4 regions of the Bacillus sp. DTU_2020_1000418_1_SI_GHA_SEK_038 genome follow, and region 4 is predicted to be linked to each of the others. Evidence: predicted binding sites of a transcription regulator. Region 4 holds the regulator's gene; each other region holds the start of a gene.
What was found. Region 4 encodes Rex, which represses fermentation and respiration genes when NADH is low (regulators of the CRP and FNR family bind a similar motif). Its sites were predicted from a motif close to TTGTGAAATATTTCACAA; they were not measured.
Positions count from the first base shown of each region.

Region 1: the regulator Rex is predicted to act here: its motif matches at 4,756-4,773, upstream of RRV45_RS08400 (cytochrome c oxidase subunit 2A).
Region 2: the regulator Rex is predicted to act here: its motif matches at 2,922-2,939, upstream of qoxA (cytochrome aa3 quinol oxidase subunit II).
Region 3: the regulator Rex is predicted to act here: its motif matches at 3,123-3,140, upstream of RRV45_RS20790 (AtpZ/AtpI family protein).

Region 1 is NZ_CP135435.1:1,692,225-1,698,391, forward strand. It holds gene RRV45_RS08380 (metallophosphoesterase) at 1-739, opposite strand, end outside; gene fadH (2,4-dienoyl-CoA reductase) at 945-1,709, shown strand; gene aspA (aspartate ammonia-lyase) at 1,862-3,277, shown strand; gene RRV45_RS08395 (EAL domain-containing protein) at 3,442-4,659, shown strand; gene RRV45_RS08400 (cytochrome c oxidase subunit 2A) at 4,834-4,974, shown strand; gene RRV45_RS08405 (cytochrome c oxidase subunit II) at 4,984-5,448, shown strand; gene RRV45_RS08410 (cbb3-type cytochrome c oxidase subunit I) at 5,463-6,167, shown strand, end outside.
Region 2 is NZ_CP135435.1:2,402,929-2,409,095, reverse strand. It holds gene RRV45_RS11920 (nucleotidyltransferase domain-containing protein) at 1-79, shown strand, start outside; gene RRV45_RS11915 (GNAT family N-acetyltransferase) at 608-1,183, opposite strand; gene RRV45_RS11910 (MocR-like pyridoxine biosynthesis transcription factor PdxR) at 1,278-2,642, shown strand; gene qoxA (cytochrome aa3 quinol oxidase subunit II) at 2,994-3,908, shown strand; gene qoxB (cytochrome aa3 quinol oxidase subunit I) at 4,078-6,024, shown strand; gene qoxC (cytochrome aa3 quinol oxidase subunit III) at 6,024-6,167, shown strand, end outside.
Region 3 is NZ_CP135435.1:4,194,522-4,200,688, reverse strand. It holds gene upp (uracil phosphoribosyltransferase) at 1-79, shown strand, start outside; gene RRV45_RS20795 (S8 family serine peptidase) at 786-3,023, shown strand; gene RRV45_RS20790 (AtpZ/AtpI family protein) at 3,294-3,515, shown strand; gene RRV45_RS20785 (ATP synthase subunit I) at 3,522-3,896, shown strand; gene atpB (F0F1 ATP synthase subunit A) at 3,920-4,633, shown strand; gene atpE (F0F1 ATP synthase subunit C) at 4,710-4,922, shown strand; gene atpF (F0F1 ATP synthase subunit B) at 5,060-5,572, shown strand; gene RRV45_RS20765 (F0F1 ATP synthase subunit delta) at 5,569-6,105, shown strand; gene atpA (F0F1 ATP synthase subunit alpha) at 6,130-6,167, shown strand, end outside.
Region 4 is NZ_CP135435.1:505,412-511,578, forward strand. It holds gene abc-f (ribosomal protection-like ABC-F family protein) at 1-1,455, opposite strand, end outside; gene moaC (cyclic pyranopterin monophosphate synthase MoaC) at 1,815-2,306, shown strand; gene RRV45_RS02715 (redox-sensing transcriptional repressor Rex) at 2,394-3,041, shown strand; gene RRV45_RS02720 (YdiK family protein) at 3,075-3,281, opposite strand; gene RRV45_RS02725 (CPBP family intramembrane glutamic endopeptidase) at 3,278-4,009, opposite strand; gene groES (co-chaperone GroES) at 4,304-4,588, shown strand; gene groL (chaperonin GroEL) at 4,660-6,167, shown strand, end outside.

The DNA of each region.
Region 1 (6,167 bases), 1.2 Mb from region 4:
CATGATATTTTTCTGCAAAAGGTGGCTTTACAAGGGCGCCTAAAAAAGGAATCTGGACTTGTCCACCGTGACTGTGACCGCTAAGCTGTAGATGGATATTATACTGTGAAGCCTCATCTGCTAAATCGGGAGCATGGGATAAGAGGATTTTAAAAGAATCTTTAGGAACTCCAATTAAAGATTTCTTGATGTCAGGCTTTCCTAACATGGCATCATCAATTCCAATAATATATAAGCTGCTGCCATCAAGCAGTTTTACCTGCTGATGGCTGTTTTGCAGCAAAATAATATCAGCCTGCTCAACAATAGATTTATAAATATCTGATCCGTACCCTCCATGATCGTGATTTCCGTATATAGCAAATTTACCAAATGGGGCTTTAAGATTTTTAAGAAGCGGGATTATCTTATCCCCTTCAGTAAATTTATTGGGTTCGTCCAATAAATCCCCTGTGAAGAAGATAAGATCTGGTTTAAGCTCATTTATTTGCTGCACAAGAGTCATGAATTGCTTCCTATCATATTGAAAGCCCAAATGAGTATCACTGAACTGAACAATTTTGAAATGATTGAAGCTTTTTGGAATTGATTTATGACGAATAGGAAAATTATTTATCTCTAAAAGCCTTGGCTCAATATGTCCAGCATAATAATATCCTGCAGCACCTAGACCAGAAATTGTAAATAATGAGCCGAATACTTTTTTCAAAAAAGACCTTCTCGTAACTTTTTTCGGCATGAATATTACCAACCATTCTAATTCATTTTCATTTTAATACATTGATACCTTCTAATACTATCAAACTCTTATCTTAAAAAGAAGCGATTTAAAATGATTTAAGAGTTTAACTTTAACTTGTAGGATCATAAAATTTATTAGAAAATTCAATCTACTAGTGGTAAAATAGAGAATGAATGTTCATTCACTTTTTAGGGGGGATATAATGAAGGAAAAGGTAGTAATTGTTACAGGTGGTTCAAGTGGTATGGGCAAATACATGGCAAAGCGTTTTGCTGAGGCGAATGCTTTTGTTGTTATAACTGGAAGGTCAAGGGAGCGCCTTGATGAAGCGAAATTGGAAATAGAAACATTTCCGGGACAAGTGTTAACTGTTCAAATGGATGTTCGTGAAATAGAACATGTGAAAAATATGGTAGACGAAACGGTAAAAGCCTTTGGAAGAATCGATTATCTTATTAATAATGCTGCTGGAAACTTTATTTGTCCAGCTGAAAAACTTAGCGTAAATGGCTGGAATTCAGTTATCGATATTGTCTTAAATGGAACATTCTATTGCTCTAGTGAAATAGGGAAGTACTGGATCGAAAAGGGGATTAAAGGCAGTATCATCAATATGGTGGCCACATATGCATGGGATGCAGGTGCAGGCGTCATTCATTCAGCTGCAGCGAAAGCTGGCGTATTATCGATGACAAGAACTTTGGCTGTGGAATGGGGAAGAAAATATGGAATAAGAGTGAATGCAATCGCTCCCGGACCGATTGAACGTACTGGAGGAGCCGAGCGGTTATGGGAATCAGAAGCGGCTGCAGAAAGAACAATTAATAGTGTACCATTGGGGAGACTTGGAAAACCTGAGGAAATTGCAGAATTAGCTTATTTTCTATTTTCTGATCATGCAGCATATATTAATGGTGAATGTATTACAATGGACGGGGGACAATGGTTAAATCAATTTCCGTTCTAAAAAAAGAACTAGCAGGAGAAAGGTGTCACTCCTTGCTAGTTCTTTTTTTTAGTAAAAGTAACTGAAAAACTTTTTAAATATAGTATACTAAACTTAAGGGGAGAAGACGCTTCCCTTTCTTCAATATTTGGTTGATTAGGAGATGTTTATTCGTGAGTACATATCGTGTTGAAAAGGATTTCTTGGGAGAAAAGCATGTCCCGATTGAGGCTTATTATGGAATACAAACATTAAGAGCTGTTGAGAATTTTCCCATTACAGGATATAAATTAGACAAAGATTTAATTATTGCGATGGCAATTGTAAAAAAAGCTGCTGCCCTTGCTAACTCAAGTATTGGGCGTTTATATAAAGGAAAAGCAGAGGCAATTTGCAAAGCAGCAGATGAAATTATTTCAGGTAAATGGCATGATCACTTCATTGTCGATCCTATCCAAGGCGGAGCGGGAACTTCCATTAATATGAATGCGAACGAAGTTATCGCAAATAGAGGATTAGAGCTTTTGGGGAAAGAAAAGGGTGAATATTTTCATTTGAATCCAAATATTGATGTTAATATGGCCCAATCCACAAACGATGCCTTTCCAACAGCAATTCATCTTTCTGTTTATAGAGCACTAGAAACTTTGTTAACTACCATGAATGAAATGAAGGAAGCTTTTAATCAAAAGGCGATCGAATTTGATTCTGTTATTAAGATGGGAAGGACTCATTTGCAGGATGCAGTTCCTATTCGTCTTGGGCAGGAATTTAGGGCTTATACGAATGTAATTGAACGAGATATTAAAAGAATCGAAAGATCAAAGGAAGCTTTATTAGAAGTAAATATGGGAGCGACTGCTGTAGGAACCGGGCTCAATGCTGATCCACTTTATATTGAAAAAGTTGTTCAGTATTTAGCTGAGATTTCTGGCATCCCTGTAAAACCAGCCAGCAATCTTGTTGACGCTACACAAAACACGGATACCTATGTAGAGGTATCAGCAGCCCTTAAAATCTGTATGGTGAACATGTCAAAAATCGCTAATGACCTGAGATTAATGGCTTCAGGTCCGAGAGCGGGTTTATATGAAATTAACTTGCCAGCCCGTCAGCCTGGTTCATCAATTATGCCAGGAAAAGTAAATCCGGTGATGCCGGAAGTCCTTAACCAAATTGCTTTCCAAGTAATTGGCAATGACCATACAATTTCTCTTGCCTCTGAAGCGGGCCAATTTGAGTTGAATGTTATGGAGCCAGTACTATTATTTAATCTGCTCCAATCCATCTCAATCATGAATAATGGCTTCCGTGTATTTACTGACTTCTGTGTATCAGGAATAACAGCTAATGCTGACCGACTTAAAGAGTATGTGGAAAAAAGCGTAGGATTATTAACTGCTGTCAATCCGCATATCGGATATAATGTCGCTTCCGAAATTGCCAGAGAGTCAATTGTAAATGGGAAATCCATTCGTGAATTATGCCTGCAATATGATGTGCTAAGTGAAGAAGAATTAGATCTGATTCTAGATCCATATGAAATGACAAAGCCTGGAATCTCTGGTGCATCTTTACTTGATAAGTAATGTTGTTGCCAATATAATGTAATTAATTTATGGACGAAAATACCGATAGGATTATCGGTATTTTTGTCCATTTATCGCAGATTAACGGGTTGTTAGATTCCCGCTGATTGAAGTTTCACTTTATTGAAAAGTATTTGATAAATTTAATACTGGAGGGTATGAAAATGGATGCCCTAGAAATATTAACGGATTTGGATCATGTATTTCCATATTTTCAACCGATATTTAGTGCCGATGAACTAAGAGTCACAGGTTATGAGATATTAGGAAGATATAAAGGAGAAAATGGGGTTGTAAGCTTAGGCCCTATTTTTCTAGATGAAAGCATACCTGAAGAATATAGGCTGGAAATCGATCATACCGTCTTAAGAAAGGCGTTAGAGAAAGCACTTTTATTAGAGGATGATATTCTTCTTTTTATTAATAAAGATGCAGATTTATTAATGTTTGATAATGCTGAATCTTTTCTGTCCATTTTGTTTGAATATCAAGAGAAGGGGATAAAACTAAACCGGATCGTACTAGAATCGACTGAGCGTGTCTACAAGGGGGATGTAGAGCATTTAGACCATCTATTAAATTATATTCGGACTTATGACATCAAGATTGCCATTGATAATATGGGGAATGAGAGAAGCCATTTAGATAGAATTGGGCAAATCTCACCGAATATTTTAAAGGTTGATTTAAATGAGCTTCGGTCTACTGCTTCTGCCCATATATTACATGATATCTTACTTTCTATTTCTTTATTAGCGCGAAAAATTGGGGCCACTTTGCTTTTTAAAAATATTGAAATGGTTTATCAGCTTCAATTCGCGTGGAGAAATGGGGGGAGATATTACCAGGGCTATTATTTACAAAAACCATCAGAGGAATTTGTAGAACGCGATATTAAAAAGGATAAATTAAAGGAAAAATGGCATGAATTTATCTCTTACGAAAAGAAAAAACTCGAAGAATTGTATAATGTTACAGAGAAGTTTAACGAAAGGCTTACTCAGTTTCTCCAAACAAAAAATCGCAGAATGCTCGAATATGAGGATTTAATAAAGGAACTTTCTATATCTTTAACAGATGTCGCTTTTCGCTTATATGTATGTGATGAAAATGGAATTCAGAAATCAGCCAATATCTTTAAGGAAGATAATAATTGGTTGCTTCAGCCAGAATACCTGCATAAAAACTGGAGCTGGCGACCTTATTTTTTCGAGAATATTTTGAAAATGAAAAAGGAAAAGCGAGGTATTTTATCTGATTTATACAGGGATATGGAGACAGGGGAAACAATCCGTACATTTTCGTATCCGTTAAATGCGATTGATTATATATTTATTGATCTTTCATATGATTTCCTTTATGAAAATGAAGGATTACTCTAATATAGAATACCAAGGCCTCCTCAAAGGGGGCCTTTTTTGTCTAAATTTTGTCTGAAAGAGATACATATTATTTAAAATTTTGCGCGTATTTGATAGGTGTGATTCACTTCACTTCAATGAGAACCTTTCGCAATTATTATGTAACTATAAAGAACAAAAGGAGGTAGTGTTCAGATGGGAGCCACAAAACAAGATAATAAATCAAAGGTAGAAGAGCATTCACAGAAAGGTACAGCCTTTTCTGTAACCTTAGTCGGGGCAGTCATTCTGATTACTTATTTTGTACTATTTGGTTTATATATGACTAGAGTATAGGGGGGGAAAATGATGCATCGTGGAGAAAAAATTTGGCTGACATTGAGTTTTGGAATGATTATGGGCTTCATGCTTATTACTGGTTATCAAGGATTTGCTTTAGGAATGGCACCACCAAGTCATAATGAACAAATTGACCCGCAAAAGGTAGACGAAACAGCACCTTTTGATCAGCCTGGTATTAAAAAAATTGGTGAAAATGAATATGAAGTAGTCATGACTTTACAAATATTTAGTTTTACTCCTAGCAATATTGAAATACCTGCAGGATCAACCGTTCATTTCACAATGACGTCTAAAGACGTTGTACACGGATTCCAAGTTGCAAATACGAATATTAATGCGATGGTCATGCCTGGACATATTCAAAAGATAACACAAAAATTTGATAAACCGGGTGATTATTTAGTGCTATGTAATGAATACTGTGGTGCTGGACACCAATTAATGAGTACTACCATTACAGTTAAATAAAGGGGGGAAGTATAGTGGAATCGGTCATTCAACAAAAGGGAAAATCAACAGTTTTTAAAGAAAAAGCAAATAAAGTGCTTGGTATAAGCTTAGAGGACGCTAGAATATCGAAATCATATCTATCTGTTGCATTTATAGCGTTACTTCTTGGCGGATTGTTAGGGTTATTGCAAGGGTTAAATCGTGCTGGTCTTTTAGAATTACCAACATGGTTTAATTATTATCAAGTATTAACAGCACACGGTTTACTTCTAATTGTCGTGCTATCAGCTTTCTTTACAATTGGGTATTTTTATGCAGGACTTTCACATACATTAGGCGGTCTTCTTCCAAAAGTTAGAAAGATGGCTTGGATAGGTTTTTGGATGAAGATATTCGGTTTTGTGTTAGTAGTTATACCAATCGTAATGAATGAAGCATCGGTTATGTTTACCTTCTATCCACCAATGGCAGCTCATCCAGTCTTTTACTTTGGTTTAGTGTTTATCGTATTAGGTGTGTGGATGCTTTCAGCTGGAGCATTTATCAATGTTGCGCACTGGAGAAAGATGAACAAAGGGCAGCATGTTCCAATTCTAGCATTCTTTGCTACTGGTGTATTTGTATTATTAGTCGGCGCAACTGCTTTTGTTGCGGTTGAAGTACTATTTATGATTATTCCATGGTCTCTAGGATGGGTTGATACAATCAATGTTATGGTTGCTCGTACACTATTCTGG
Region 2 (6,167 bases), 1.9 Mb from region 4:
GATACATCGGGATGGTCCGAATCCAACAAATGAGCTTAATCAGCTTTTCAGGGATATATTGAAAGAGACCTGGGAATAAGATCCCCAAAGTGTTCGTTTTAACTGGATCTCCTACAGAACCTGCGTCATGAGGACTTCATAGTGTTCGTTTTAACTGGAGTTCCTCCAGAATGCGTGTTATGAAACGTTCATAGTGACCGTTTTAACTGCGGCTCCTCCAAAACGCGTGTTATGAATCGTTCATAGTGGCCGTTTTAACTGTAGCTCCTCCAAAACGCGTGTTATGAAGTCTTCATAGTGACCGTTTTAACTGCGGCTCCTCCAAAACGCGTGTTATTAAGTCTTCATAGTGACCGTTTTAACTGAAGCTCCTCCAAAACGCGTGTTATGAAGTCTTCATAGTGTCCGTTTTAACTGGAATTCCTCCAAAACGCGTGTTATGAAGTCTTCATAGTGCTCGTTTTAGCTGAAGTTCCTCCAAAACGCGCGTTATGTATCGTTCATAGTTACCATTTTAACTGCGGCTCCACCAAAACGTGCACCATGAAACCTTTATAGTATTCATATTAACTGGAATTCCTCCAAAACTCCCCAATGGACTACTCAACTATTCCAGTAATTGCTGGAGATGTTCCTTAACAGATGGCCATTCTTCGTGCGTGATACTGTACATGACCGTATGACGGGCAGTGCCATCTTGGCGAATCATATGGTTGCGCAGAATGCCTTCTTTTTTTCCACCGATTCGTTCAATGGCCTTTTGCGATCGGAAATTCTCGTGATCTGTTTTAAGTTGAACGCGGTGAAGATTCAGTTTTTCAAAGCAATATTCTAGCAGCAAATACTTACAATTTGTATTGATACTTGTACGCCAATACTTTGGATTCAGCCATGTATAGCCAATCTCTAATCGTTTATGCTCTAAATGTAAATCTAAAAATCTAGTCGATCCGATGATTTCCTTTGTTTTTTGATCAATGATGACAAATGGATATTCTGTCCCTTGTTCCTTTAAACTTAGTGCTATTTCCACAAATTCCACCGCATCGCCTTTAGTTGCGATGTTCAACGTCATATGCTTCCAAATTAATTCATCCTGTGAAGCTTCATAAATTCCTTCCACGTCATTTTGATTCATTTCTCTTAACAAAACAATGTCATTTTCTAAATTAATATTTTCCATGATTTAATCACTCCTTGCCTCCATTAAAATGAAAATTTGGTATGATAAAAATAACCAAAATGAAAAATATTAGCCATACCAAAAGGAGAAGCCAATGGAACTGCCGATTTATTTAGAGCATGGAAAGGCTAAGTATATCCAAATTTATGAGCAAATTAAAACAGCCATTCTTAATAAAACAGTAGCTGCTCATAGTAAACTTCCTTCTAAACGCGAGCTTTCTACTCAACTGGGTGTAAGTATTCATACCGTGCGCGAAGCGTATGAACAATTATTAGCGGAAGGCTATATAATGAGCCGGGAGCGGTCGGGCTATTTTGTATCATCTTTTGAACAGGAATGGCTGCCTAAAACGATAAATATACCAAATAAGGATTTAGCCATGTATCCGAATAATCAATTGCCCATTGATTTCAATTCAGGACATGTGGATACAGCCAATTTTCCTTATCATATTTGGAAACGGATGATTCGTCGGTACATTGAAGAATCATTCTTAGTGAGTAGTCCGTGGCAAGGGGAATGGGCGTTACGCAGTGAGATAGCAAAATATGTGGGACGTTCTCGCGGAGTTCAATGCGAAGCCGGGCAAGTATTTCTTTATAGCGGAACACAAATGCAGCTACAGGATATATGCCAGTTTTTTGGCTTAGATATACGTGTTGGCATGGAAGATCCTGGTTTTATTCGGGCAAAGGCTGTACTTGCAAATTTAGTTATTAAAATGATCCCCATTCCAGTTGATGATTACGGAGTATCAATACCTGATAGAAAAATAGATTTATTGTATACAACACCGGCCCACCAGTTTCCTTTAGGAATGATTATGTCCATTGAAAGGAGAATAAAATTATTAAAATGGGCAAATGAACATAAAAGTTTTATTATTGAAGACGATTATGACTCAGAATTTCGCTATAATGGGCTGCCGATTCCGTCATTAACTCAGATTGATCAACTTCAGCATGTTATTTATTTTGGTTCATTTTCCAAATCTTTCATTCCATCCATCCGCATGAGCTATATGATTCTGCCAATAACTTTAGTTGAAGAGTTTGAAAAATATAATATTCACAGAAAGTCAACGGTTTCACGTATCGATCAGTTAGCAGTAGCAGATTTTATGAAAGAAGGCTATTTTGATCGCCATCTCGCCAAAATGCGCACTACATATCGGAAAAAACATCAAGCATTATTACAAGCTATAGAATACCATCTTCCCGAAGATTTTGAGTTGATTGGGGAAAATTCTGGCCTGCATATTGTCCTAAAGCTGCCTCCCAACCTAACAGAGCAATACGCAATCCATCAAGCAGCAGAGAGAGGGGTCCGGATATACCCGGCATCCATATCATTTATAAAAAGACCGAAAACACATATGGTGATCCTTGGATATGGGGGGCTTACTATAGAAGAAATTAAAGAAGGCATTCAAAGATTACAAGAGGCGTGGTTATAGGGGAGGGAGGCTGTTTCTCATTATATTGAAATTAAAGGAAACCTATTTCAATGGACTGGACATATTTCTCTATGTTTGGTCTTTTTTAATTTCCATTAATTAATTTTTCTTTTTAATCCACTTACTTCTTATAATGCCAGTATTTATTATATGAATATATTAGTTGTTTGCGATCTTTGAACTTTTTGTGAATTTTCTCGCCGTTATATCATGAACATTTTGTGACATCGTGCTTTATTTATTGTTTTAAATGTTTTATGAGAATAAGATAGTTGTTAAATGTGATATAAATCACAGATAAACTTTTATTTAATGCTTCAAAGCTGAATTTAAAAGAAAGGGGCACCCTCAATGAAAATAAAATGGGCTTTTTTATGTTTAGTTATTACTATTCTCACTGTGTTAACAGGTTGTGAATCATTAATGGTTTTAGATCCTAAAGGACCTCAAGCCGAAACGACAGCCAATGTCATTTGGATATCGATTGCGATGATGGCGATCATTGTCATTGCGGTTTTTGCTCTGCTAGTATTTGTTCTACTAAAATACCGTGCATCGAAACAAAGTGAGGATTATGAACCTCCACATATCGAAGGAAATCCGATTGTTGAAGCAATCTGTGTAGGGATTCCCGTTATAATCATCATTTTCCTGTCTGTCATTACAGTAAAATCCACGTATGAGGTGGAAGCTACTCCGAAGGGATATGAAGATAAGGAGCCTTTAGTTGTTTATGCATCAACTTCTAACTGGAAGTGGCATTTTAGTTATCCGGAAGAAGGGATCGAAACGGTTAACTACCTATATATCCCGACTGATCGGGCGTTAGAATTTAAGCTATACTCATTTGGACCAATCACGGCCTTCTGGATTCCACAGTTAGGAGGACAAAAATACGCCATGTCAGACATGGTAACTACGTTGCACTTAGCAGCAGATGTTCCTGGAGAATATATGGGACGTAATTCAAACTTTAGCGGGAAAGGATTCGCTGAAAACACATTCAATGTGAAAGCGATGCCTGAAACTGAGTTTGATAAATGGGTAGAAGAAGTGAAAGAGACTGCAGAGCCTTTAACAGAAGAAAAATTCGATAAATTACTCGAACCAGGCCACCTTGGTCAATTAACGTTTAGCAATACACATTTAGAATTCAGACCTGCTCCTGAACATAATCATGGATCAAATGATACTCATGAAGGTCAACATGCTGGTGATAAGCAGGAATCAAATGATTCTCATGAAGATCAACACGCTGGTCATTAACAGGAATCAATTACATGAAGAATCAAAACATGAACAAGTGGGACAATATCACAGTTCGAATGATTCACCTTAAGATATGACAAAAAATACTGTGCACCAAAATAAATGCTAGATTCAAAGTTTACATCTAGTGAAATTATCAATATTTCCTGAAAGGAGTCAAATAAATATGGATTACTTTGATCGATTTGCCATACCTCATCCAAGTCCAGCGATTTATGCATCGATGGTTGCAATTGGTCTGACCGTTATCGCGATCATCGCCGGTCTTACCTATTTTAAAAAATGGGGTTACTTATGGCGTGAATGGTTGACAACGGTTGACCATAAGAAGATCGGTATTATGTATTTGATAGCTGCTCTCCTCATGCTTTTCCGTGGTGGGGTAGATGCGATTATGATGAGGGCACAAACGGCTGTACCTGACAATACGCTGCTTGATGCTCAGCATTACAATGAAGTATTCACTACCCATGGGGTGGTAATGATCATTTTTATGGCGATGCCATTTATTTATGCCTTAATGAACTTCGTTGTTCCATTACAAATTGGTGCTCGTGACGTAGCATTCCCGCGTCTTAATGCGCTAAGCTTCTGGTTATTCTTTATGGGTGCGATGTTATTCAACATTTCCTTCGTCATCGGGGGATCTCCTGATGCAGGCTGGACTTCATATTTCCCTCTAGCAGGAAATGATTTCAGTCAATCAGTAGGAACGAATTATTATATGATAGCGATTCAGATTGCAGGGATCGGGACATTAATTTCAGGAATTAACTTTATCACGACGATTTTAAAAATGAGAGCACCGGGCATGACATTAATGAAGATGCCTATGTTCACATGGACTGCGTTTATTGCGAACGTTATCGTTGTATTTGCTTTCCCAGTACTAACAGTTGCACTACTTCTAGGAACAATGGACCGATTATTTGGAGCAAACTTCTTTACAACAACAAATGGCGGCATGGATATGCTTTGGGCGAACCTATTCTGGGTTTGGGGACATCCAGAGGTTTATATATTAATTTTACCGGCATTCGGAGTTTACAGTGAAGTAATTTCCACTTTTGCACGTAGAAATCTATATGGCTACAAATCAATGGTTGCTTCCATTGTAATTATTTCGTTTTTATCATTCCTAGTTTGGACACACCATTTCTTTACAATGGGGCAGGGACCATTAACGAATAGTATTTTCTCGATTACAACAATGGCGATTGCAATTCCGACCGGAATTAAAATCTTTAACTGGCTGTTAACGATGTATAAAGGAAAAATTGAATTTACTGTTCCAATGCTTTATTCAGTAGGATTTATTCCGATTTTCACAATCGGTGGGGTAACTGGGGTTATGTTAGGTATGGCAAGCGCCGACTATCAGTACCATAATACAATGTTCCTAGTTGCTCACTTCCACTATACAATTATTCCTGGTGTCGTATTTGCGATGCTTGCAGGTCTCACTTACTGGTGGCCAAAAATGTTCGGATTCATGCTTAGTGAAAGAATCGGAAAATGGGCATTCTGGTTTATCGCGATTGGCTTTAACGTGACATTCTTCCCGATGTTCTTCACTGGGTTAGATGGGCAAGCACGCCGTATGTACACATACTCTGAAGAAACTGGATTTGGACCGCTTAACTTACTATCATTTGCCGGGGCAATTGGACTTGCAATTGGCTTCGCGTTAATTGTCTATAACGTTTATTACAGCACACGTTATGCTTCAAGAGATATCAGTGCGGATCCTTGGAATGCTCGTACACTTGAGTGGGCTACACATACCCCTGTACCATCATATAACTTTGCCGTAACACCGCAAGTGGATTCGATTGAACCATTATGGGATCATAAGAAAAAAGGTACACCAATTTATAAAGATAAAATTGAAAAAATTCATATGCCAAATAGCAGTGGCGTTCCGTTTATTATGAGTAGTATTTTCTTCGTATGGGGCTTCTGTTTTGTATTTAGCATGTGGATTCCATTAATCATTACTACGATTGGTATTTTTGCTTGTATGGCTCATCGTTCATTTGAGAAGGATGACGGATTTTATATTTCCGTAAAAGAAGTTGAAGACACAGAAAAAAAATTGCGAGGTGCTAGCTAATGAAAATAGATCACGCGCTTCCACTTGAATATAGTACTGAGCAAAATCAAATGAATATTTTAGGCTTCTGGATTTTCCTTGGAGCTGAAATTATGCTCTTTGGCACACTTTTTGCAACCTACTTCACATTAGTAGATCGGACA
Region 3 (6,167 bases), 780 kb from region 4:
AGATGAAAAGTTAAATGACCACGGCTATATCGTTCCTGGACTAGGAGATGCGGGAGATAGATTGTTTGGGACGAAGTAAGAGCTTTTGGGGTAAATACTACTCCTTTTGCTTTTAGTTTTGCAATGCCCTTTTGAAAAAGTGCAAAGATGCTAAAAGGCTGAGACCGTTAATCTGATTTTGGCGATGGAGAAGGCTTAGGAAGAATTTACGAAGCCATCCGTTTTCATTTTGGACAATTGGCGGATTGTGGTTTGTTTTTCTTTGGCAATAATGAAATAAGACTGGTCCTTGCGAGGGGGCCGGTTTTTTTAGTTCTTGGCATGTCATGATTTTGTAAGAAACTAGATGAAAAACACTCACTATGAGTGGTTCATGTTATCGTTTTTCAGAAATTGTAATAGAAACCCTCACCATGAGCGGTTCATGGTAAGAGTTTTAGCGAAGTGGCAGTAGGAATGCTCACTATAAAGGGTTCATGATAAGTGTTTTAGAGAAGTGGCAGTAGAAATGCTCACTATAAAGGGTTCATGTTAAGTGTGTTTTAGCGAAGTGGCATAGAAACGCCCACTATAAAGGGTCCATGGTAAGCGTTCTAGAGAAGCGGCAGTAGGAACACTTACTATAATGGCTTCATGGTAAGTATTTTTATGAAGTAAGACTAAAAACGCTAATACGGAAGGCAAAAACCCGCAATTTTCATAAGCCAAACCAAACTACCAATAATCCCCTAGCATATTTCTGCTTTCCAAAGAAAACCCTATTTGAAAAAAGGGTGATGACCAATATGAAAAAACTAAAAATAATTTTACCCCTCATCCTCATGCTGTTTTTTCATTCAACCGCATATGCCCAATCACTGCATCACCCTCCCATCCCAAAGGAATCTTTACAGAGCGAAAAGGTATCGATTATTATTCTTGAGGAAGAAAAAAGCGAGCAGGAAATCAAGAGACTTATCCATTCCATCCCCCAGCTGGAATTACGGCATATTTACAAATACGCTTTTCACGGATTTTCCGTAAAGGGAAAGCAAGATGATATTAATCGGCTTTCCAAGTTGGCCAATGCAAAAATTACTTCACCAGTAAACACATACAAAATTCATGCGGACGAAAGTGTGAAAATGATTGGGGGAGAAGAGGTCAGGGGCTTATTTGATGCTAAGAATCAGCGGTTAACTGGAAAAGGCGTTAGGGTTGGCGTCATTGATACAGGGATCGATTATACCCATCCTGATTTAAGAGTGAATTATGGGGGTGGCTATGATTTAGTTGACGGAGATCACGACCCGATGGAAACCTTGTCTTCGCAAGGGGAGGGCACCCTCCATGGGACTCATGTCGCTGGGATCATTGCCGCCAATGGAAAAATTCGCGGGGTTGCTCCGGAAGCCACCATTATTGCCTACCGCGCTCTTGGGCCAGGGGGGAGCGGCACTACTGAGCAGGTGATTGCAGCCATTGATCGTGCCATTAAGGATAAGGTGGATGTTTTAAACTTATCGCTCGGAAATAATGTGAACGGTCCTGATCTTCCAATTAGCTTAGCTTTAAATAAAGCTGTGGAAAAAGGGATTACGGCTGTAACGTCCTCGGGAAATTCGGGTCCGAATAGCTGGACAGTCGGTTCGCCCGGAACAGCCTCCAAAGCGATCTCGGTCGGCGCTTCCACCCCTTCCCTGAACATTCCTTATGTGGATATTGCTGGCCAAAGGATAAGGCTTGAGCCCCTTCAAGGATCGGTGGAATGGAATTTTAATAAATCCTATGAAATCGTCAAAGCTGGATTAGGGAAAAAGGAAGAATTGAAGGAGGCCGAGGGTAAAATTGTTCTTCTGGAAAGAGGGGAGCTTACTTTTACCGAAAAAGCGATAAATGCCCATGAGGCAGGTGCGGTTGCCGTCATGATTTACAATAATACGAAAGGTGCCTTTTTTGGAAATTTAGAGACGGATGTCTCGATTCCGGTTACAGCCCTGTCAAAAGAAAACGGTGAAAAAATCAAAAAAGCTTTAGCGGAGAACAAAGTATTTGCCAGAACCCATATTGTAAAAGAAAAGGATGTCTTGGCAGATTTTAGCTCCCGCGGTCCAGTGACATCCACTTGGGAAATAAAGCCTGATGTCGTTGCGCCTGGGGTCGCGATTAACAGTACTGTGCCTGGCGGGTATTTGCCATTACAGGGGACAAGTATGGCTGCGCCGCATGTCGCGGGGGCCTGTGCATTAATTAAGCAAGCGAATCCCGACTGGGGACCTGAGGAAATTAAGGCGGCTCTTATGAATACGGCAAAACCCATTTTCAATCAAAAGGGAAAGCTGTACCGGACATTCGAGCAAGGCTCTGGGAGAATTCAAATCGAAAAGGCGCTAAAGACCAATACGCTGGCTATCCCTGCGTCCCTTCAATTCGGGAAGTTCCAACTCGCAGACAGTCTACATGAGCATACAAGCTATGTGACGATTAAAAATATCAGCACAAAAGGTCAATCTTATTCATTTTCGATCCCGCCCGCAGAAAACGGCTTGAGCTGGAAATTTCCTTTATCCTTCTTTTTAAAGCCAGGAGAGAAAAAGAGAGTGGAAATCAAGCTTTCTGTTGATCCGGAGCTGCTGAACAAAAAGATTTATGATGGCAATATTAAATTAAATGCCGGGTCACAAACAATCACCCTGCCCTATCTTTATGTCCTTGAGGAACCGAATTATCCGCGGGTAATGGGGTTTGGGATAGGCAAAGGGGATAAAAAGGATATGTACCGCTATGAAGTGTATTTGCCAGGAGGAGCGGAGGAATTTGGAATCGCCATGTTTAATGCAGAAAGTCTACGCTTTATTGGATTTTTGGACTGGAAAAGGAACGTTGGAAAAGGACAGCTTTTGCAGGAGATCGATAGTCAACAGCTTCCAGATCCAGGTCTTTATTTAATCAAAGTTTTTGCCAAAAAGGCGGGAAAAGAAGATTCTATTGAGTCATATCTTTTCATCCAGCCAAATGGCCAATGGGTTGTGCAAAATAGCTAAATAAAAAGAGCGTAGCAAAAATACGCTCTTTTTTCAATAGATTTCGCCTAAATTAAATTGTGAAAAGATTGTGAACTTACCATATTATAGTCTTTTTGGATGTGACTTTTTTCACTACAAACACATTGACATTGACAAGTGCCTATTGTATGCTTACAAAGGATGTAAATGGCAGGGTTTTCAAAATGAAAAAGCAGTCATGAATCCCGTTATAATAAGACTTTTTAGCAATCTTTTTACCGTTCTCTTATCTGGAGAGGATGCGTTTTCATGCGTCAAAAAAACCGCAGTCCATTTATCGCAATGGGCTTAATGTCTGCTATTCTTTCACAATTAGTTGGATCTGTCTTAATTGGCATTTTTGCAGGAAGATGGCTGGACAGTAAGGCTGGTACCGAACCGCTATTCCTTATTATAGGATTATTTCTCGGCTTGGCAACAGGAATTTTTGCCATGACCCGATTAATCCAACATTTTTTCACAGGAGAATAAAAGACCATGCCGGAATTGAAACTGATGTTTATTAGGCAACGAAAATACATATTTTTACTGTTGTCCGTTTATGTTCTTGGCTGGGGATTTACCTCTTATCAATCTATTTTTCTTGGGCTTATCTTAGGAACATCTTTAAGCTTATTTAATTTATGGCTGATGGCAAGAAGGGTAGATAAATTCGGACAAGCGGTGGCAAAGGGAGAAAAGGTGCGTTCCTTAGGGATGGTTTCCAGGATGGCATCAGCTGTTCTAGCAGTGATGATCGCGATGAAATATCCGGAAAAGCTGCACCTGATTAGTGTTGTTTTTGGATTAATGACAGCCTACATTGTCATTATGATAGATTATTTTCTTCAATCTTTTCATTTACGTAAATAGTGGGGAAGAGAGGTGAAACACATATGCATCATGAAAATCCAATAGTTGATTTTCTAGGCTTAAGCTTTAACCTAGCAAACATATTGATGATTACAATTGCAAGTTTGGTTGTTTTCATTATTGCAGTAATTTCAACCCGCCGTCTAGCCATGAAGCCTACTGGAATGCAGAACTTTTTCGAATGGATCATGGATTTTGTTAAAGGCATTATTGGTAGTACGATGGATTGGAAGACAGGTGGCAGATTCCATATATTAGGGATTACATTACTTATGTATATTGCCATTTCAAACTTTTTAGGGTTGCCGTTTGCTGTTGTAATTAATGATACACTTTGGTGGAAATCACCTACAGCCGATCCGGTTATAACATTAACACTAGCAACAATGGTTGTAGCACTTTCACATTATTATGGAATTAAAATTAAAGGTGTGAAGGAGTACGGCCGTGATTTTTTCAAACCAATGCCGTTCTTATTTCCTCTTAAAATTATTGAGGAATTTGCAAACACCTTAACACTTGGTCTACGTCTTTACGGTAATATTTTTGCCGGAGAGATTTTACTTGGACTTCTTGCAGGCGGATTAGCTATGTCAGGATTTGGCGGTATGTTAGCTGCCATTATTCCAACACTTGCTTGGCAAGGGTTCTCGATCTTTGTCGGCGGTATCCAGGCATTTATTTTTACCATGTTAACAATGGTTTATTTAGCTCACAAAGTGAGCTCGGACCATTAATATATATACCTGTTCATTTTGAACAAACCATTTTTAAATAATACACTTTTATACAATTTTAAGGAGGAACTTAATAATGGGTCTAATAGCAGCAGCAATCGCAATTGGTTTAGCAGCACTAGGTGCTGGTATCGGTAACGGTCTTATCGTATCAAGAACAGTAGAAGGTATCGCTCGTCAGCCAGAAGCTCGCGGTATGCTTCAAACTACAATGTTCATCGGGGTTGCGTTAGTTGAGGCGATTCCTATCATCGCTGTAGTTATTGCGTTCATGGTTATTGGTGGCTAATAACGAGTTAAAATGTTCCAAAATGGCGAAGATCATTCTATGAGAACCTTCGCCTTTCCTTTATGTCCTATATTCCTGAGAAAATCGTTTTCATATACACAGAAACTTGAGAGACTCTTGAAGGGAGTGAATCGATGGTGTTAAATAGCAGTTTAGTATTTGGGGTTGCTTTTAACGGCGGAGATATTTTATTCCAGCTTGTGATGTTTATCGTTTTACTAGCTCTGCTCAAGAAGTTTGCATGGGGTCCGCTAATGGGCATCATGAAGCAGCGTGAAGAGCATGTAGCAGGTGAGATTGAAGCAGCTGAACAAAGCCGTCAAGAAGCGAAGAAGCTTTTAGAAGAGCAAAGAAATCTGCTTAAACAAGCACGTGAAGAGGCACAAGGCCTAATCGAAGGTGCTAAGAAGCAAGGCGATCTGCAACGTGAGGAAATCATTACGGCAGCTCGTACTGAATCCGAACGTATTAAGGAATCTGCCAAGCTTGAAATCGAGCAGCAAAAAGAAAAAGCGGTTGCAGCTATTCGCGAACAGGTTGCATCTCTATCTGTCTTAATTGCTTCTAAAGTCATTGAGAAAGAATTAAGTGCAGCAGATCAAGAAAAGCTGATTAACGAATATATTCAAGAGGCAGGAGAAGAGCGATGATAGGCTCAACAGTAGCAAAACGCTATGCGTTAGCTCTTTTCCAGCTTGCAAATGAACACCAGCTTCTTGACCAAATGGAAGAAGAGCTTCGTGTAGTTAAGGATGTAGTCAACCATAACTCCGAATTAAATGCGGTTTTGAAATCTCCAAAACTTCCAATTGAGAAGAAGAAAGAGATCATTAAGGATGCGTTTGCATCTGCAAATCAATATGTGTTAAACACACTTATGATTTTAATAGAGCGTCATCGTGAAGATCATATTTCCGATGTAGCTGATCATTTTATAAGCCTTGCTAATGATGAAAGAGGCATTGCAGAGGCGAAAGTATACTCAATCCGCCCATTAACAGAAGCGGAACAAAACGCTTTATCTGCATCTTTTGCAGCTAAAGTTGGAAAACGATCACTTCGTATAGAAAATATTGTTGATTCTAATTTACTCGGCGGCATCAAGCTTCGAATCGGAAACCGGATTTTCGACGGCAGCTTGCGCGGTAAGCTAGATCGTCTAGAACGTCAATTATTAGGCTAAGATTCGTAGATAGGGGTGAAACTCATGAGCATCAAAGCTGAAGAAATCAGTGCGCTGATAAA
Region 4 (6,167 bases):
TATCTCTTTACTATCTAAGTCGAGATGGTTTGTTGGCTCATCCAGGATTAAGAAATTGGCTTTTTGCATCATTAACTTGGCAAGTGCTAAACGAGCCTTCTCTCCTCCGCTTAATGTAGAGACGGTTTTTAGGACATCATCTCCAGAAAAGAGAAAGTTCCCTAATACAGTTCGGATTTCCTTTTCTGGTGTAAGTGGATATTCATCCCAAAGCTCATTAAGTACGCGTTTATTTGAGGTAAGCTCAGCTTGTTCCTGATCATAATAGCCAATGGCTACGTTGGATCCGTAGTGTATATTCCCTGCAATTGCAGGAAGCTTATCAATGATCGTTTTTAATAGTGTGGATTTACCAATTCCATTTGGACCCACAAGAGCAATACTTTCTCCACGAGTAATCCGGAAGGATATGTTTTTCGAAATCGCTTCATCGCTGTATCCTACCGCAACAGATTCCACCTTCAGTACTTCATTGCCTGTTTGCTTTTCAATTTGGAATCCAAAATTAGCGGACTTTTCATCCCCTAAAGGGCGGTCCATTAATTCCATTCTCTCCAGCTGTTTTCTGCGGCTCTGAGCCCTTTTCGTTGTGGAGGCCCGGGCCAGATTGCGCTGAATAAAGTCTTGCAGTTTAGCTACTTCTTCCTGCTGCTTCTCAAATTGCTTTAAGTCCCGTTCATAGTTTGCCGCTTTTTGGTCAAGATAAGAGCTGTAATTACCGGTATATTTTCTGCTTTGATTTCTGGATAATTCGTAGACTTGCGAGACAACTTTATCTAAAAAATATCGATCATGGGAAACAATTAAAATAGCCCCGTCATACGTTAGCAAGTATTGCTCGAGCCAAGATAACGTATCAATATCTAAATGGTTGGTAGGCTCGTCCAAAATTAAAATATCAGGCTTCTTTAAAAGTAGTTTTCCTAGAGCGAGCCTTGTTTTTTGCCCCCCGCTTAAAGTGGATATTTTCGTATCATAGCTAAAGGATTGAAAGTTCAGGCCATGGAGAACCGAGCGAATGTCCGATTCGTATTGATAACCGCCTTGTTCCTTAAATTGAACTTGCCGATCATCGTATTCTTTTAAAATGCGTTCATATTTGTCGGGATTTTCCATTGCTTGCGGATCAGACATTTCATTCTCGAGTCTTCGCAATTCCTTTTCAAGCTTTTGCAGATGTTCGAATACAGTTAACATTTCATCCCAAATGGATCTTTCGGATTCAAGACCGGTATTTTGGGCTAGGTACCCAATTTCCACTTCCTTTGGCTTAATAATGTCACCAGAATCATAAGACATTTGGCCGGCGATCATTTTTAAAAGCGTGGATTTACCTGCTCCGTTTCGTCCCACAAGGGCAATTCTATCTCTAGTTTGTACTTCAAGCTTTATATTCGATAATATAACTTCAGCACCAAAGTTCTTTATTAATTGATTGACTTGTAATAAAATCATTTTGTTCACCTCAAGCTTTATCGCAGATTAACGGGCTGTAAGACCCCCACTTTAAGAAGTTGAGTAAGCAAAAATTACTAAGTGGGGGATCAACAGCCCGTAAATGCCCGAATTTAGGAACACAGACTAAGAACGCCACATCCTGTGGCAACGTCTGTGTGACCCACATCCTGTGGGCCGCAACTAACAATCAATGGGGGATGAAGAAAACCCCCACTGATTGAAGTTTCACTTTATAGAATAAGTGTAACTCATTCATATTTGTTGGGCAATGTATGTGAGGATGGACAAGAATTATTGTGAAGTGTTTTACACATTTGCCTAAAAATAGTGTATGATTTTGTTGTGAGGTGTTTTAAATGTCTGATTTTACCCATTTTAATCAAGAAGGCAGAGCAAAGATGGTCGACATAAGCGAGAAATCGGTGACGGCGAGAACTGCGATTGCTCATTCCAGTATTACAGTTAATAAAGAAATATATGAAAAAATCACTTCTAATAAAATGAAAAAAGGTGATGTACTCGCGGTTGCACAAGTCGCGGGAGTGATGGCGTGCAAGAAGACGTGGGAAATCATTCCAATGTGTCACCCAATACCATTAACAGGAGTAGATATTTCGTTCTCATGGAGCCTCGATCAAGAAGAATATACACTGCTCATTGCCGCTACTGTCAAAACAAAGGGGAATACTGGAGTTGAAATGGAAGCGTTAACAGCTGCATCCGTATGTGCATTAACAGTTTATGATATGTGTAAGGCAGTTGATAAAGGGATGGTCATTGGCAAAACCTATTTAGTAGAAAAAACAGGCGGAAAAAATGGAGATTTTAAAAGGGATTCCAGATTATAATCTATTGATTATAAATGAAATAAAGCTCCTAAATAATTAAACATTTGTCACAATGTGTTGAGCAAACGTAAGAGAGGAGATAAGATAATGGCGAATGAGTCATTAAAAATTCCACAAGCAACAGCCAAAAGGCTTCCTTTATATTATCGATTCTTAAAAAATTTGCATGCTTCTGGGAAACAAAGAGTCTCTTCTGCAGAATTAAGTGAAGCAGTAAAGGTTGATTCTGCTACAATTCGGCGGGATTTTTCCTACTTTGGAGCTTTAGGGAAAAAAGGATATGGCTATAATGTAAATTATTTACTAACCTTTTTTCGGAAAACGTTAGATCAGGATGAATTAACGAAAGTAGCCCTTATTGGTGTTGGTAATTTAGGCACTGCCTTTTTAAACTATAATTTCCTCAAAAACAATAATACGAAAATTGAAGTAGCCTTTGATGTAGACGAGGGAAAAGTTGGGACATTCATTGGTGATGTACCAATTTATCATATGAGTGATCTGGAAAAAGTAATCGAGGACCAACAAATTCAAGTCGCGATTTTAACTGTTCCCGCTCCTGCAGCACAACCTATTGCTGATCGAATTGTCCAAAGCAGTATAAATGGAATTTTGAATTTTACTCCTGCCCGTTTATCTGTACCGTCCTCAATCAGAATCCATCATATTGATTTAGCTGTAGAGCTGCAGTCGCTTATATACTTTCTTAAGCATTATCCTGCAGAGGAAGAATAAGCTAAACAAAGAAAATGAGCACTATTCATGTGCTCATTTTCTTTGTTTGTTATTGATAATTTTGAAATGAATTGCAACCATCCGCAGGCCGGTACCTAAGTCAAAGGTTGCGATAATAATTAGAAAGTAAGTAAATATTCCCCAGCCTTCGTTTCTTTGAATGTTTTGGATCGCGATATAAGTAAAGAGGATCCCTAGAATAATATAGATGATGCCTGATAACAATGGTGTCCTTCTCATAAAAATCCTCCAATAAAGCTTTGCATTTTTTCCGCTTCTTTTATCCAGTTTTCAATGTTTTCTCTGTTAAATTGGATAATGACGACAAGTGTATTCATAGCCACATGCGCAAAAATCGGTACTAGAATTTGCTTTGTTTTCACATATAGGAAAGCAAAGGTAAAGCCCATCGCTGAGTACAAAAGAATATGTTCAAACTCAAAGTGAGCAAGAGCAAAAATAACAGAACTTATTAAGGCAGAAAGAAAAAAGTTCAGCCTCTGATAAAGCGTTCCGAAAATAATCTTTCGGAAGATAATTTCCTCTAGAATTGGACCAATAATAGAGCTGACAACAACGACTAAGGGTGATGCTTGAATAAGTCTAATAATTTGTTGTGTGTTCTCTGAGCCCATTTCAATTCCAATTAAATTTTCTATATTGGCGGCAATAGATTGCGCAAATAAAGCAAGGAATACTCCACCAATGGCCCAAGCTATGGAAGATCCGGCAGACGTTGCATTTCTCAATGAAAGGCTTTCCTTCATTTCTTTTCGGAGGAGTGCCAACGTAATAATTAATGTGATTGTAAAGCTAATGACAATCCAAGAAGTGACAGCGATGGTTTCCATGTCAGCCATGCTTTTGCCGTATAGTGTTCCCCAAAACGCTATGAACGGAACCCCGATTAAACTAGATAATTGCATCCCTATATAAGCAATGAGAATATACCAATATTCTTTTCTCAATATTTTATCTCCTTATCCATTGTGTATACCAATCCTCATTTTACCCGTAAAAAGGTCCAAGTTTCAAATTGTAGACTTAAAAAGATGGTTTGCTGCCTGGATTTTAAGGATAAACTATCATTTGGCAATGTCTGTAAAAGTTAAGTGGCCCATCTTAAATATTTTTTACAAAAAATTTGAGCTTCACTCTTGCAAATATACAGCAGATTCATTAATATAATAATTGTGTTAGCACTCACTAGATGAGAGTGCTAATAAATAAAATTTACATATTTATTGAGGAGGTTGTTTCACTTGTTAAAGCCACTAGGTGATCGAATTATTATCGAGCTTGTTGAAACTGAAGAAAAAACTGCAAGCGGCATCGTTTTGCCGGACACTGCAAAAGAAAAGCCTCAAGAAGGCAATGTAGTTGCTGTCGGAACTGGCCGCGTTCTTGAGAACGGTGAGCGTGTAGCCCTTGAAGTTGCTCAAGGCGACCGCATTATCTTCTCAAAATATGCTGGTACTGAAGTGAAGTACGAAGGCAAGGAATATTTAATTTTACGCGAAAACGACATTCTTGCTGTTATTGGTTAATTAAGCCATACAGCTTTACAACTTTATTAGTTTGAACTGCCTATTTAACTATTTCGAGGAGGTTATTTATTATGGCAAAAGAGATTAAATTTAGTGAAGATGCACGCCGCGCAATGCTTCGTGGAGTAGACGCTCTTGCAGATGCAGTAAAAGTAACTCTTGGACCAAAAGGACGCAACGTGGTTCTTGAGAAAAAATTCGGTTCTCCGTTAATTACAAATGACGGTGTAACAATCGCGAAAGAAATCGAATTAGAAGATGCTTTCGAAAACATGGGTGCAAAGCTTGTTGCTGAAGTTGCAAGCAAAACAAATGATGTAGCTGGTGACGGTACGACAACTGCAACGGTTCTTGCTCAAGCGATGATCCGTGAAGGACTTAAAAACGTTACAGCTGGTGCAAACCCAATGGGTATCCGTAAAGGAATCGAAAAAGCGGTTGCGACTGCTGTTGAAGAATTACAAGCTATCGCTAAGCCAATCGAAGGCAAAGAGTCTATTTCACAGGTTGCTGCAATTTCTTCTGATGATAAAGAGGTTGGTGCTCTTATCGCTGAAGCTATGGAGCGCGTTGGTAACGATGGTGTTATCACAATCGAAGAATCAAAAGGCTTCACTACTGAGCTTGATGTAGTAGAAGGTATGCAATTTGACCGTGGATACGCTTCTCCATACATGGTAACAGATTCTGACAAAATGGAAGCAATTCTAGAAAATCCATATATCTTAATTACAGATAAAAAGATCACAAGCATTCAAGAAATCCTTCCAGTTCTTGAGCAAGTGGTTCAACAAGGCAAGCCATTACTGCTTGTTGCTGAAGATGTTGAAGGGGAAGCGCTTGCTACATTAGTAGTGAACAAACTTCGCGGAACTTTCAATGCTGTAGCTGTTAAAGCTCCTGGCTTTGGTGACCGTCGTAAGGCAATGCTAGAAGATATCGCGATCCTAACTGGCGGTGAAGTAATCACTGAAGAATTAGGCCGTGACCTTAAATCTGCTACAATCGAATCTTTAGGACGCGCTTCTAAAGTAGTCGTAACGAAAGAAAACACTACAATCGTAGAAGGTGCAGGAGACAGCGCACAAATCGCTTCTCGTGTAAACCAAATCCGCGTTCAATTAGAAGAAACTACTTCTGAATTCGACAAGGAAAAATTACAAGAGCGTTTAGCTAAATTAGCTGGCGGTGTAGCAGTAATCAAAGTTGGTGCTGCTACAGAAACAGAATTAAAAGAGCGCAAGCTTCGCATCGAGGACGCATTAAACGCAACTCGTGCAGCTGTTGAAGAAGGAATCGTATCTGGTGGTGGAGTAGCTCTACTTAATGTTTACAACAAAGTAGCTGCTTTACAAGAAGAAGGCGACATCCAAACAGGTATCAACATCGTATTACGTGCGATGGAAGAGCCTGTACGCACAATCGCTCAAAACGCTGGCCTTGAAGGTTCAGTTATCGTTGACCGCTTAAAGCGCGAAGAAGTTGGAATCGGCTTCAACGCTGCTACTGGCGAGTGGGTTAACATGATCGAAGCTGGTATCGTTGATCCGAAGAAAGTAACTCGTTCTGCTCTTCAAAA